DNA from 4 places in the Pseudoalteromonas sp. KS88 genome. Region 3 is predicted to be linked to each of the others. Evidence: predicted binding sites of a transcription regulator. Region 3 holds the regulator's gene; each other region holds the start of a gene.
The links. The regulator LexA, encoded in region 3, represses DNA repair genes until DNA is damaged. The targets are predictions, from matches to a motif close to TACTGTATNNNNATACAGTA.
Positions count from the first base shown of each region.

Region 1: the regulator LexA is predicted to act here: its motif matches at 1,711-1,730, upstream of C7Y70_RS07640 (SulA-like leucine-rich domain-containing protein).
Region 2: the regulator LexA is predicted to act here: its motif matches at 1,574-1,593, upstream of C7Y70_RS12960 (S24 family peptidase).
Region 4: the regulator LexA is predicted to act here: its motif matches at 1,802-1,821, upstream of umuD (translesion error-prone DNA polymerase V autoproteolytic subunit).

Region 1 covers NZ_PYHV01000012.1:42,436-45,737, forward strand. Annotated here, with positions in the region: gene C7Y70_RS07630 (NCS2 family permease) at 1-964, opposite strand, end outside; gene C7Y70_RS07635 (SEL1-like repeat protein) at 1,093-1,548, shown strand; gene C7Y70_RS07640 (SulA-like leucine-rich domain-containing protein) at 1,741-2,175, shown strand; gene C7Y70_RS07645 (YchJ family protein) at 2,212-2,694, shown strand; gene C7Y70_RS07650 (DUF6500 family protein) at 3,029-3,247, opposite strand.
Region 2 covers NZ_PYHV01000019.1:166,487-169,788, reverse strand. Annotated here, with positions in the region: gene C7Y70_RS12970 (hypothetical protein) at 131-655, opposite strand; gene C7Y70_RS12965 (hypothetical protein) at 746-1,033, opposite strand; gene C7Y70_RS12960 (S24 family peptidase) at 1,145-1,555, opposite strand; gene C7Y70_RS12955 (zinc dependent phospholipase C family protein) at 2,475-3,302, shown strand, end outside.
Region 3 covers NZ_PYHV01000020.1:66,496-69,797, reverse strand. Annotated here, with positions in the region: gene C7Y70_RS14240 (PaaI family thioesterase) at 1-414, opposite strand, end outside; gene C7Y70_RS14235 (hypothetical protein) at 528-1,298, shown strand; gene lexA (transcriptional repressor LexA) at 1,393-2,010, shown strand; gene coxB (cytochrome c oxidase subunit II) at 2,479-3,302, shown strand, end outside.
Region 4 covers NZ_PYHV01000007.1:247,120-250,421, reverse strand. Annotated here, with positions in the region: gene C7Y70_RS04610 (hypothetical protein) at 1-129, shown strand, start outside; gene C7Y70_RS04605 (Y-family DNA polymerase) at 124-1,386, opposite strand; gene umuD (translesion error-prone DNA polymerase V autoproteolytic subunit) at 1,374-1,787, opposite strand; gene C7Y70_RS04595 (hypothetical protein) at 1,923-2,123, shown strand; gene C7Y70_RS04590 (LLM class flavin-dependent oxidoreductase) at 2,424-3,302, shown strand, end outside.

The DNA.
Region 1 (3,302 bases), on a different contig from region 3:
CAACTGCCGTAAGACCTGTGCGCCCTCCTACAGACACACCTGCCACAGATTCAATATAAGACGTTGTTGTTGAGGTGCCTAACATAGAGCCAGCTATCGTTGCCGTACTATCAGCACTCAATGCACGACCAAGGCGGGGCATATTTCCTTTCTCATCTGCAAGCCCTGCTTTTTGAGTCACCGCAACTAACGTGCCCGAGGTATCGAATAAATCAACAAACAAAAATGCAAATATCACGCTCAACATCGATAGTTCAAGTGCAGCTGCGAAGTCTAATTGCATAAAGGTAGGAACAATCGAAGGCGGCATTGACACAACACCTTGATACTCAACTAAGCCAAAGCCAAGCGCAATTAAAGTCACTGCTAATATGCTAATCAGCACACCACTTTTAAAGTCTCTATAAAGCAACGCTGCTATGATGAAAAAACTAAAAATTGCGAGTAAAGGTCCTGCTTCGGTGATATCACCTAATTGAACAAATGTCGCCGGGCTTGCAACAATAATTCCTGCATTTTTTAGTGCAATAAGCGCTAAAAATGCACCAATTCCCGTCGCAATAGCTTGTTTGAGCACCAACGGAATCGCATTAATAATCCACTCTCTGACCTTAAACAAACTCAATAGTAAAAAGATACACCCCGACATAAACACCGCACCAAGCGCAGCTTGCCATGTATACCCCATACCTAAAACGACTCCATAGGTAAAAAATGCATTTAACCCCATTCCTGGTGCTAATGCTAATGGGTAATTTGCCCAAAACCCCATAATAAAACACCCTATCGCTGCAGCGATACAGGTCGCAACAAACGCCGCGCCTTGATCCATTCCAGCTTCAGCAAGCATAGCGGGGTTCACAAAAACAATATACACCATGGTGATAAAGGTAGTTACACCGGCAATACATTCGCGCCGAATGGATGAATTTTGCGCTCTTATTTTAAAAATGGCTTCAAGCATAAGTATTTTTTCATTAAACGAGTGAATAATTGCGTAATTTTACCATAGATTTATGGAATAACAGGACAAATTACCTTTGATTAGACTAAACTTAGGCTGTGAATGAAAACAATAATATGCGTGGTATTATGACAGATACATCTCCAAGTGGACTTGACCTTGAGCAGCAATTAGATAATGTATTGGCGTTTATTACTCAACCGAGTAAAACAGAGCACAATGAAGGCAATACTGAAACGCCTGACAATGTAGTTACAAAAGCACTGTATTATTTAAAAAACGATCAACCTCCGCTTGCAGCAAAATGGATGAGACTGGCCGCTATGGCAGGTAACCAACGTGCACAGTTTTATTTAGGCTTGTTCTTCATAAAAGGCCAAGGCGTACCGCAAAGCGTATTCCATGGCGCTGTATGGCTCAGTCTCGCAAGTAGCCAAGGTTATGAACCAGCCACTACCGCATTAGCTGATTTAAGAAAGCATTTATCAACTAAACGCTATCAAGATGCTAAATGTTATGCCGCAACACTGTATGAGCAAATACATCAACAGCAGTTTAATCATTTGATCCCCTCTACTCCCTAATCGGCTCCAGCGAACAGGCTAATTTCAACAGAAACATAAACCACTGTTTTTAAACAATTTAAAATTTTAATTTTAGAAAGTAGGTAATTTAAAGCTAACAATCGTTCAAAAAATAACAAATAATGCTTGCACACAACAACTGTATAAACTACTGTATACAAATACTGTATAAACAACCAGTGAGTGACCGTTATGTTACAGCCAATTACCTTAAGAACTGTTAAAAGCTACCAACAAGATAACCTCAGTTCATCTGTCAATGTAATCCAGATTGAAGACGAAATTTCAGCAACCTTCGAATTATTGAAAGTGCTTCATCATTACAATAGTCAAAATGCATGGACACTATTAATTGCACCCGACCACGTGCCGAGTAAAGCATTATTAGATTCATGCTCAATCGACACATCTAAACTGCTTGTGATCAGGCAAAAACACTTGGTGAATTTGGAGTATGTGCTTAACTCTGCTCTTCATAACGGTAACTTTGCAGCTGTGATAACTTGGACAGATATCGTAAAAGGCAATCAGTTGGCTGATTTATCACTTAACTTAGAACATGCTTCAGCCAAGCTATATTGCTTTACAAACAATGAGTCATCAGAAGAGTTAGCGTTGTCGCAATAAACTGTTATGCTACCCATTTTAGACTGGGTAAATAACATGGCCTCACTCTCAGACCTTCCGTGTTTATGTAATAGTAAAAAGAGTTATGCCCAATGCTGTGAAAAATTGCACTTGGGTACAGCTTATGCAACAACGCCTGAACAACTTATGCGATCTCGCTATACTGCTTATGCCATTAAAAATGCTGAGTACATATACCAAACCTATGCAAATGAAAAGCAACAAGAAAATCCACTTAATGACATTGCTGAATTTGCAATTAGTTCTCGGTTTATTAATCTTGAGATCGTGATGTCTGATCACAATGAATATAACGGCATAGTAGAGTTTTGTGCGAGCTATTTTTATAAAGACCTATTTTGCAAGCTACATGAAAAATCGCGATTTATAAAAGAAGAAAATGTCTGGAAATATTTGGATGGAGAAATATTTCCAACCACTGAAACGCATATTGGCCGGAACGATACTTGCCCATGTGGCAGCGGCAAAAAATATAAAAAATGCCACATGAATGCTTAAAAAGTACCTTAACGGTTGAGCAATACAAAGCGCCTGGAGCAATCATCTGCTCCTCTATACCCAAGTCACCTCAAAATAAAAATTTAGTGTCGCACAAAGGTTCAATATCAAGGCGTTACTTTGCAACAAGGGCAGTCCCTTTTGAGATGTAACAACACTGATAGTAAGTGCCTGTAAACGCCCTACGGGTTAGTTTAAAAGCGGATTATACTGCGTATTGATTCTAACAATAAAACCACTATTATTTGCAATCTATGCCTTGCCTAAATCACTTTTAATTCCAACGACGCTCTTACCTTGAAGTGACTTGGCTGTATTCTCTATGTAATTTCGATTATAGTCGCTGGATCATCATATCTTTAATTTTCTGCGCTTTAACGAAGTGATCTAATTGATGCGTTTCAATCCACCAAGTAGCAACTTGCATTAATAACTCTGGTTCATTGTTTTTATTGGCAAAGAAGGCATAAAAAGACAAGCCAACATTGTACCCTTTTGCATCTATTTTTTTATCACAAACGCGAATTATACGTTCCCTAATTGCATCATCCATGTTTAAAACTCTTCTCGCGCATTTAAAAGCTCCCTTAACAAAAGTTAAACTATTA
Region 2 (3,302 bases), on a different contig from region 3:
ATACTTTTTTGGTTATATAAGTTTAAGTGATGTGATAAGTGTGGTTATTATGCTGTCTCTAATTGTTTAGCTCAAACTAAGCAGTGCAATCAGCATACCTATATTATGGTAAGCACATTTTATATCTTTGTTACGGCTTGATAACAATAAGTTCATGGATTGAGCTCGCATCTATTATATTTCGCTCGTACAGCCTATTAATAAAGCTCACTCTATGCGTACCTTCAATCAGGTGGTACGGATGCCCAAGTCTTCGGCCACCTAATTCACAACCAAATATATGATCAATAATAACAGGACAGAAGCTCCACTTTTTATTTTCTATACAGTATTTTAGTTCTGGATAAGCGAGACTGCTTGTATTCTTTAAATAATCATCCACTTGGGAGTACCAGAAATCGAGTGGTTTATTATCACAATAACGCACCTCGTTATAAATCTGTTCAGCTGTGAATGAAACTCTTTCCAACCTGTGATTATTGATATTAAATTCTGGGAAGTTGTAATTAAACCTATCGAAGTGCTCTAAACAAACAGAGCTAAGAAAATCGCGATCAATTGTTCTAGCAAAATCACCAATTTTAATTAAATAAGAGTTCCATCCTGAGTCATTACTATAAAGAGTATCAGACATTTTTAAAATACTAGGAAGCATTATTTTATCCTCAGAAATGAACCTGAATAAAGATTTAAGTGGCTAAAAGCAGCCACCGTACGTAATAGTTTATTTTACTTACTTTCTAATTTAATCAGTTCGTTTAACTGATTTAACTTTGACACTGACACTTTGAATCGTTTTGCTTTTATTAACCATCATTAAATGGCGAATTTTAACTACTTCAAGAAGATGATCTTTTGGAACTTCACCAGAATTTGCATAACTTTCATCATTTCCTTCGGCCCAAGCAAAAGGATCAATTTCATCACCTACTTGTAAGGCTATAAAAGGTGATGTTGAACAAAAGCCTGCTATTGGATCATTAATAAACGACTCCAAATAAACCTCAATACGATATTCTGTTGGGTATTTCATATTTTTATCCTTTATTATTTCTCTATATGTAATGATCTTATGTAAACATTAAACATAAGCTGCTACCAGTAAATTCTACTAAAAGTATAAGTATGCATATTGCAATAAAATTTAGCCTGTATGTGAAAACTCTGCACAAGGCTTATGTAGCCTAATACTTCTGGTAACCACTCCTTCTAAGCAGAAATCATCTTCAGGTGATATATATACTGGTGCATAGTCATCTGATGCAGACATCAACAAACGATTTTCTTTATGGATTATTTTACAAACAAAGCAGCCATTGTAAGTGGCAACCACAATATCACCTGTACTTACATCAACAGCACGATCAACAATTAACAAGTCGCCATCGAATATCCCTACCCCCTGCATAGATTGCCCCGACGCTAAACCTATAAAGGTAGCATCAGGATGCTTAATAAGTAGCTCATCCAAAGTTAAGCCCAGCTCTTTATATTGCGCTGCCGGCGATTCAAAACCAGTAATACCCGCCTCAATATAAATAGGAATAACAAACATACACACACCAAAATAAAGCACTGTTTATTTATACAGTATAAGTCTAATAAGCGAGTTTGGAAAGGTAAACTAGCTTACTGAGGAAAGTGAGGTTTTTGATTAAGATTTTCTAATGGGTTGTTTATATTGAGTTTTACTGATAACTTAAATACTCGATTTGTAACAAGCGCCCTAACCGTTTGATTTTATTGAATTGTAAAAATGATAAAAATTGCAAAATTAACTGTATATAAAATCAGTTAATTGCATTTATAATGTATAAATTACAATAACTTAACTCGATATAGCGTCACATCATGGGGTGGCAGGGGTCGAGAGTTCGAATCTCTCCATACCGACCATCTTTCCTCCTTAATATCTTTCACTTACACAAAAAATCAAGTTTTCTCATAAACTCCGTTTGTATCATATTTGTATTATTAATTTTCAAAATGACTTTTAGTTCAAATTTTAGGTATGAGAATTATTAATGTCCTCCAACACCAGCAAATCTATTTTCCTCAAATTATCAACATAACTTGCATATGATGAACCTTAGAGCCCATGAGCTATAACACTTTCTAAAGCCAATGAAAGAGCACAAGCAACCTATCACATTCACCGATAGAGAAGTTAACTATATGCTGTATTAGGGTAACGGTAGTGGCAAAAAAATAGTCTGATTCTTTTCTAACTACACCCTACTCTTTCCAACTGACACACATGGCCTCAGGTATAGCTAGGCTCAAGCAAGAATGGTTTAACTTAATGCGTAGGTTTTAAATATAAAACGACCTTAGAGATCACTTCACAGGAAATAGGGTATTTTAGGACGATGCTACTTAAGTGTATCTCGAGTAAGTTTCTCTTAATTGCTTGACTAATTATTACACTATTGTAAGTTGTTAATACATTAAAGATTAAGTAAAAGGATTTACTCATGCCTGGTGCATTCGCACATATAACAGCTGCTAATTTAGCAACTGATAATAACGCCCTTTCAAGAATGAATATTCCAAAACAAGCAAAATTAATTTTAAGCACAAACCAGAAATATATTGAATTAGGTTGCGTGTCACCGGATTATCCTTATCTCGCTGTTGGCCATTCAGAACAAAATAAATGGGCTGATTTAATGCATTATCAAGGTACAGGTGATGTAATTAAAGAAGCTGTAAAATATTGTAAAGTTCTTGAAGGGCATGCGAAGGAGAAGTGCTTTGCATGGCTTTGTGGCTATATGTCACATGTTGCAGCTGATATAACTATACATCCTGTAGTCGAACTAAAAGTTGGTCTATATGAACATAACCAGGCCGCACACAGAACATGCGAAATGAATCAAGACTCGTTTATTTGGCCCAGATTAAATCTTGGGGAAATTGGCCTGGCTGATCGAGTTGAGCAAAACATTGGTTCATGTACAAATCAAGGTAATTGCCTCGATGATGATATAAAGAAAATTTGGGGTCACGCTTTAACTAGTATACATAGTGAATATGCTTATTCGACCGCACCAAATTTCGATATTTGGCATAGCGGTTTTCAATTAGTTGTAAATAATGCTGAAGAAGGCTACAGGCTTTTCCCTTGGGCGAGACACGTTGCAGCTGAGAATGGCCTTCTTTACCCTAGACAAGATGAAATTGACTATAGCTTTATAGAAAAACTTAATACTCCTAAAGGAGTGATGCACTATAATGAAATATTTGACTTAGCAATTGAAAATATTAAATATTTTATAACTATCATTGCAAATGCTGTTTTT
Region 3 (3,302 bases):
CATTCTTGATACGCAGCACAGCTCGCCTCGACTGTTTGTTATTTTAATTTCCCATACCGATGTCCGTTTGCCTATGTGTATAGGTTTTGCAACTGCTGTAAGCATGCCATTGCGCGATGCTTTTAAATGGTTTGCATTTATTTCTTGGCCAACACAGTAAAATTTTGTGAAATCTATAACAAAATTAGCAGCATAACTGGCAACTGTTTCTGCAAGCACAACATTTGCTCCGCCATGAACCATTCCAATGGGATTGTGGTGTCCAGGTATTGCAGGCATAGTTGCTACTAAATAGTCGTCGCCAATCTCAGTGATTTCTATACCCATTGTTTTCATTAACGTGCCTTGGCCATTAATGCCTTCATCAAGTTGTTTACACTGCGCTAGAGTGATTGGGTGATACCAAATAGCCATGGAATATCCTCAATTAAAAATTTAAAACCAGTCTACACTTTTGTACACTTTCCTACAGTTAAGATCATCTAAATAGCTAAAATATACCTAATGTTACATTTTAGGAACGCAAGATGAAAAAAGGAATAATGCTGTTAATTAGCTGTTTATCGTTATCCAGCTATGCAGATATTAATCATCAGGTTGATCTCGGGTTCACTGATTTAAGTGGCTTCGATAAAGCATTTTTAGGTGCGAGATACCGTTATTTTAGTGATGACTTAACCGCCTTATCTGGTCCTCAAGAGCTAAAAAGTCACTTGCACCGAGTGAACAATATTGCGTTAGGTGGCTTTGCGAATGACAACCTTTATTATATTACCAGTGATGCGACTTATTATTGGCAACATGGCTTAATTTTAGCGGCTGGCTTGCGGCATGTTGATGATGATGGCGGCCATTGGCAATCAGACAGCTCTTTAGTGACGGCCTCAATTGGAAACCAGGTAAATGATCAACTACAAATAGGCTTAACTGCTTTTTACAACTATTTTCAAGGGAGAGGCTATTATTTAAAAGACAATGTAACGTCGGTTGAATGGAGTTATGCGCCGTATGTGCGTTGGACCAGCTTAACGAATAATAAAGGCTGGGATCTACAAGCTAAGCAGTTAGTTGGGCGCTATCGGTATGTTCAAGGGCGGGTAGCGTATTATATAAATCAAGATTGGTCAGTTGCTTTGGTCGCTAATGTTCGTGACCATGGCAATAATACGGATAACTATGAGTTGCAAACACAGTACTGGTTTAATGAGCATATAGCGTTAAAGTTTGGTTTAGGCGCATCTTTTAAATCTGATGATGGTTTAAATAGCGCCACTTTATTGTTAAGTACTAGATGGTAAAAAAGAAGGGCTAAAGGTAACTAATTTAAAATTTGCGATTTTCAAATAACTGTATATACTCACAGTTAAATGTACTGTATGGAAAACCAGTTGTATGCGCCCATTAACGAATCGTCAAGCTCAAATTCTTGAATTAATCAAAGTGTTTATCAAAGATACTGGTATGCCGCCTACGCGTGCTGAGATTGCGCAAACTTTAGGTTTCAAAAGCGCAAACGCTGCTGAAGAGCATTTAAAAGCACTGGCTAAAAAAGGTGTTATTAAAATGAAGCCAGGTGCAAGCCGTGGTATTCAGCTGGTAGAAGAGGATGAACCCGAGCAACTTGGATTACCACTCATTGGCCGAGTCGCAGCTGGTGAACCAATACTTGCACAACAGCATGTTGAAAGCCATTGTCAGATTGACCCTTTAATGTTCAAGCCAGCCGCTGATTTTTTATTGCGTGTACAAGGTATGAGTATGAAAGACATTGGTATTATGGATGGTGATTTGCTTGCCGTACATAAAACGCAAGTGGCTGAAAACGGCCAAGTAGTTGTTGCGCGTGTTGATGAAGACGTGACTGTAAAACGGCTCGAAAAAGCCGGACGTAAAGTTTTATTGCACGCCGAAAACGAAGAGTTCTCTGCAATTGAGGTCGATCTTGAACATGAATCATTTAATATTGAAGGGCTGGCAGTTGGCGTGATTCGTAACGCTGATTGGATGTAAGAGCTGTTTTTACTACTCAAGCCAATGATAAACATTACGCTTGCCCAGATAGTTACTGCCTTATTAAGTTTTATGCTCAGTGCACCAAATAAGTGAAATTTGGTGCTTTTATTTTTTTTACAACTTTAGCTACTGTATCTTACACTTCTATGTAGCGTCTTATCCCTTATCATAGCTCGTTATCCGCTAGTTTTAAGCCCTTACACTATTTCCCAAAAACAAAATAACGCCCTGATTTAACATTGTTATTTTTGCACCAAAATAGAATTTTATTTACCTTAAAACTTGCTAATTGTTTATTTTTTAACTAATTGGTTAATACGCTGTGTTAATTAGTGATCTTTTTGCCCTATGGCGTCAAAAGACATAAATAGCATCAGTAACAATAAAAAATAACGAATTGGCGCGAATAAAGCAGTGCCGCCTCTTCGCTTTGCGTCTTGCAATAGCATCAAAAGGAGCTGTCACATGGGTAAATTGAGCTCTACCTTGTGGCTTATATTACTAATGCTTCCGCAGCAATTATTGGCAAACAGCCAATTTAATATGCGCGAAGGTGTAACCGATATAAGTAATAATGTTTATCAACTGCACATGACAATTTTTATAATATGTTGTGTGATTGGGGTGATTGTATTTGCCGTTATGTTTTGGGCATTAATACATCATCGTAAATCGAAAGGGGCGGTACCTGCCCAATTTCATGAAAGTACAAAAGTCGAAATACTTTGGACGGCAATTCCCTTTGTCATTCTTATAGCCATGGCAGTACCAGCTACTAAAACTTTAATCGCAATGGAGGATGCCAGCAAAGCTGACATCACTATCAAAGTGACGGGGTCGCAGTGGAAATGGCATTATGAATACATGGGAGAGGATGTTGATTTTTATTCTATTCTTTCAACACCAAGTGACCAAATTGCAAATCAAGCTGAAAAAACGGATACCTATCTACTTGAGGTTGATAAACCTTTAGTGCTACCAATTAACAAAAAAATTCGTTTTTTAATGACCTCTGATGACGTTATTCATTCATGGTGGGTGCCTGACTTTGCTGTTAAGAAGGATGCTAATCCAGGCTTTATCAATGAGACATGGACCCGAATTAATGAAGAGGGTATTTACCGAGGTCAATGCGCTGAACTTTGCGGCAAGGACCACGGTTTTATGCCCGTCGTAGTAGAGGCCAAGTCTGAGGCAGACTTTGATGTTTGGTTAGCCAACGCTAAGCAAGCTAAGCAACAAGCCGCAGCTGCTGATGCTGCACTATTAGACCAAACCCTACCAAAAGA
Region 4 (3,302 bases), on a different contig from region 3:
GACCGGTGTGACAACCCTGAAGACTCACTTGATAGTAGCCAAACACTGCGCTTTTTGGCGGGTAACAAACTACAATACACTGTTGAAGATACGGATGTTATGTGCAATTTTGAGCTGCAGCGTTTATAAATCACATGTTATTTTAGGTAACGCATGCCAACGAGTTGTGTAATGGGGCGATAAGTACTCGCGTTGCATATGCCATGACTGTGTTTGTTGTTGGCTTGCCAATGATAATGTATTACTGCCGTAACGTTTGTTTATAGTATCTAAGCATTGCATAAGCTTGCTATTATCTTTTGACACAGCAAATAAATCTGGTTGTTGAAATTGTACAGAGCTTAACTCTAACGCTCCCACACCACACTTATAAAACTGTATGCCAGGTTGATAGAGTTGATCAAATAACTGATTAACAGCACTGGCTAATACGCAACTATCGGAGCTTGGGGTTGCAAAGTCATAGACTAAAGACTTTTTATAGTAGATTTGTTCGTGTGCGGAGCTTGCAACAAACAATAAAAGCCTTTGAGTGACAGAGCGTTGTTGGCGAAGCTTTTTCCCAACAGTAACGCAGTGGCTTACTAATGCTGTTTTTAATGCTATTGGATCAGTTAACCGCTTACCAAAACTGCGAGTCGAAAATATTTCGCGTTTATCTTGACGTACTTCATCCCAGCTCAAACAAGTTACTCCGTTAAGCTCGTTAACGGTGCGCTCAAGTACGACACTAAATTGTCTTTTTATACGCCGAGGTTCTTGCTGCGCCAAATCAAGCGCTGAATGTATATTCATTAATTTTAATTTTTTTGCAATCCGTTTACCCACACCCCATACATCGCTTACATCCATCATGCCTAGTACGTGTTTGCGTGCGCTTTCATCATCAATAACGGCAACACCATTAAAGCCACTAAGCTTTTTAGCTGCATGATTGGCTGCTTTTGCTAAAGTAGGGGTTGGGCCAAACCCAACTCCTACAGGAAGCTTGGTTTCTTGCCACACGGTACGGCGGATCTGATGTCCATAGTGATGCCAATCACTTATTAAGGGTGTAAAACCGTTAAAGCATAAAAACGATTCATCAATACTATAAATGTGCTGATTGTCACAAAAGCGGCTTATTACATTCATCATTTTATCGCTCAAATCAGCGTATAACTCATAGTTAGATGAACGAACAATCACGTTATGCTTAGCAAGTAAGTGTTTTACTTTAAAGTAGGGCTGAAACTTAGGAATATTTAATTTACGCGCAATAGGGCATACAGCGCAAATACAGCCATCGTTGTTAGTCAGCACCACAACGGGTTTAGTACGGATAGCTGGGTCATATACTTTTTCGGCACTGGCATAAAATGATACTGCATCAACTAGGGCATACATTGGTGTAACTCAGGGCTTAAACGGTGTAGGCGAATTGAGCGCGTGACCACGCCTTCTAATTGAAACTCATCACTGGCTGAAAGCTGAACAGGCCCATAGGCAGGAGATGCTGACAATAACTGTGCGTTAGTTCTATCAAGTAATTTACACACAAATAGGCCATTTAAATTGGCCACAATCACATCGCCATTTTTAGCGTCTTCAGCTCTGTCAACTAACAGTAAATCGCCATCAAAAATACCCACGCCTTGCATTGACTCCCCAGAGGCAACACCGATAAACGTAGCATCTGGGTGTTTTATTAATAATTGATCAAGCGATAAGCCTAATTCTTTGTATTGCGCTGCAGGAGATTCAAATCCACACACGCCAGCTTCGATATAAATAGGGATAACACGCATACTAAAACACACTTAACTGTATATTTGTACAGTATAGTACTTGGCAAGTTAAAATGCCAAGGGTTAGATCAGTATGCCAAGCGCAAACGATCTATTTTACTCATGTTTTATATTGCTGATCATAGTGTTAGCTGTATGCAAAAAATTATTAGTTTGGTTTTGATCCTGCTCACCCGCAGCGGTAAACGAGAAAAAACAACGTTTGTCGTTTTCATCGGCACGTTCGTACAGTCACACGGTAGCTCTGAGTTACCAGCCAGTGCTACCGTTCATGTACCTGATAAGCAGGGTATTACTGACTTAGCTACAATCAAAAATAACTACCACGTTAATTAGTTTGTTAGCGAGCAACCAAGCACTGATTTAATTAATGCCGTGAGCACTCAATTAGGCCAAAGTCATATCAAGCCGATATTGTTCATCTTGAGTCTTCATTGGTGCGTGAAATAAACCCCCTCGTACGTGAACGCTTTACGATTGAACGCGAGAATATTGTGTTCAGCCTATTGGAAACAAGGCATAACAGCTGATGGTTTTAAAGTCGAAAAACAGCACCAATCAAATGCCTTAACGGCATTTGAAAAATAAAGTTACGGCACCACTTTACATTTACATTGAATATAAATAGAGCGTGTTATGAGCGTACTTAACAATATGCACTTTTCATTGTTAGAGCTTAGCCCAATGAAAGAGCATGAAACAGTCTCGCAAACACTGGCAAACAGTGTTGCGTATGCACAAAAAGCAGATGAGTTAGGTTTTAATCGCTTTTGGATGGCTGAGCATCACAATATGCCGGGTATTGTATGTGCAGCAACATCGGTATTAATCGGGCATATCGCTGGGCAAACACGTAATATCCGTGTTGGTGCTGGTGGCGTAATGTTACCCAACCACCCACCGCTTATCGTGGCAGAACAGTTTGGTACATTGGAAAGCCTTTACCCCGGGCGTATTGATTTGGGTTTAGGTCGTGCCCCTGGTAGCGACCATATAACAAGCCGAGCACTTAGACGTGATGAGCGCAGAGCTGAGAATTTTGCCGATGAAGTTACCGAGCTGCAATCATTACTAGGCCCAAATGATGGTGGCTCCCCAGTACGCGCAATACCTGGCGAAAACACTAATGTGCCCATTTTGTTGCTTGGCTCTAGTTTATATAGCGCCCAATTGGCAGCTGAAAAAGGCCTGCCTTATGTTTTTGCAGGCCACTTTGCGCCGCGCTTTTTATACGATGCAATCACCTTGTACCGTCGCGAATTTAAACCATCTGATGTATTAGACAAACCCTATGTCATGCTGGGGTTACCTGTTGTAGCAGCAGATACAGATCAACAAGCACAACACTTAGCAACCACGTCAAAACAACGAGTGCTGGCACTATTACGCGGCCATGCTCTTTGGTTAAAGCCTCCGGTTACGAGTATGGATGAGCTTTGGAATGAGCAAGAGCAAGCACAGGTTGATAACTTTTTAGGTTTATCAGTTGTTGGCGGCCCAGCGACCATTAAACAT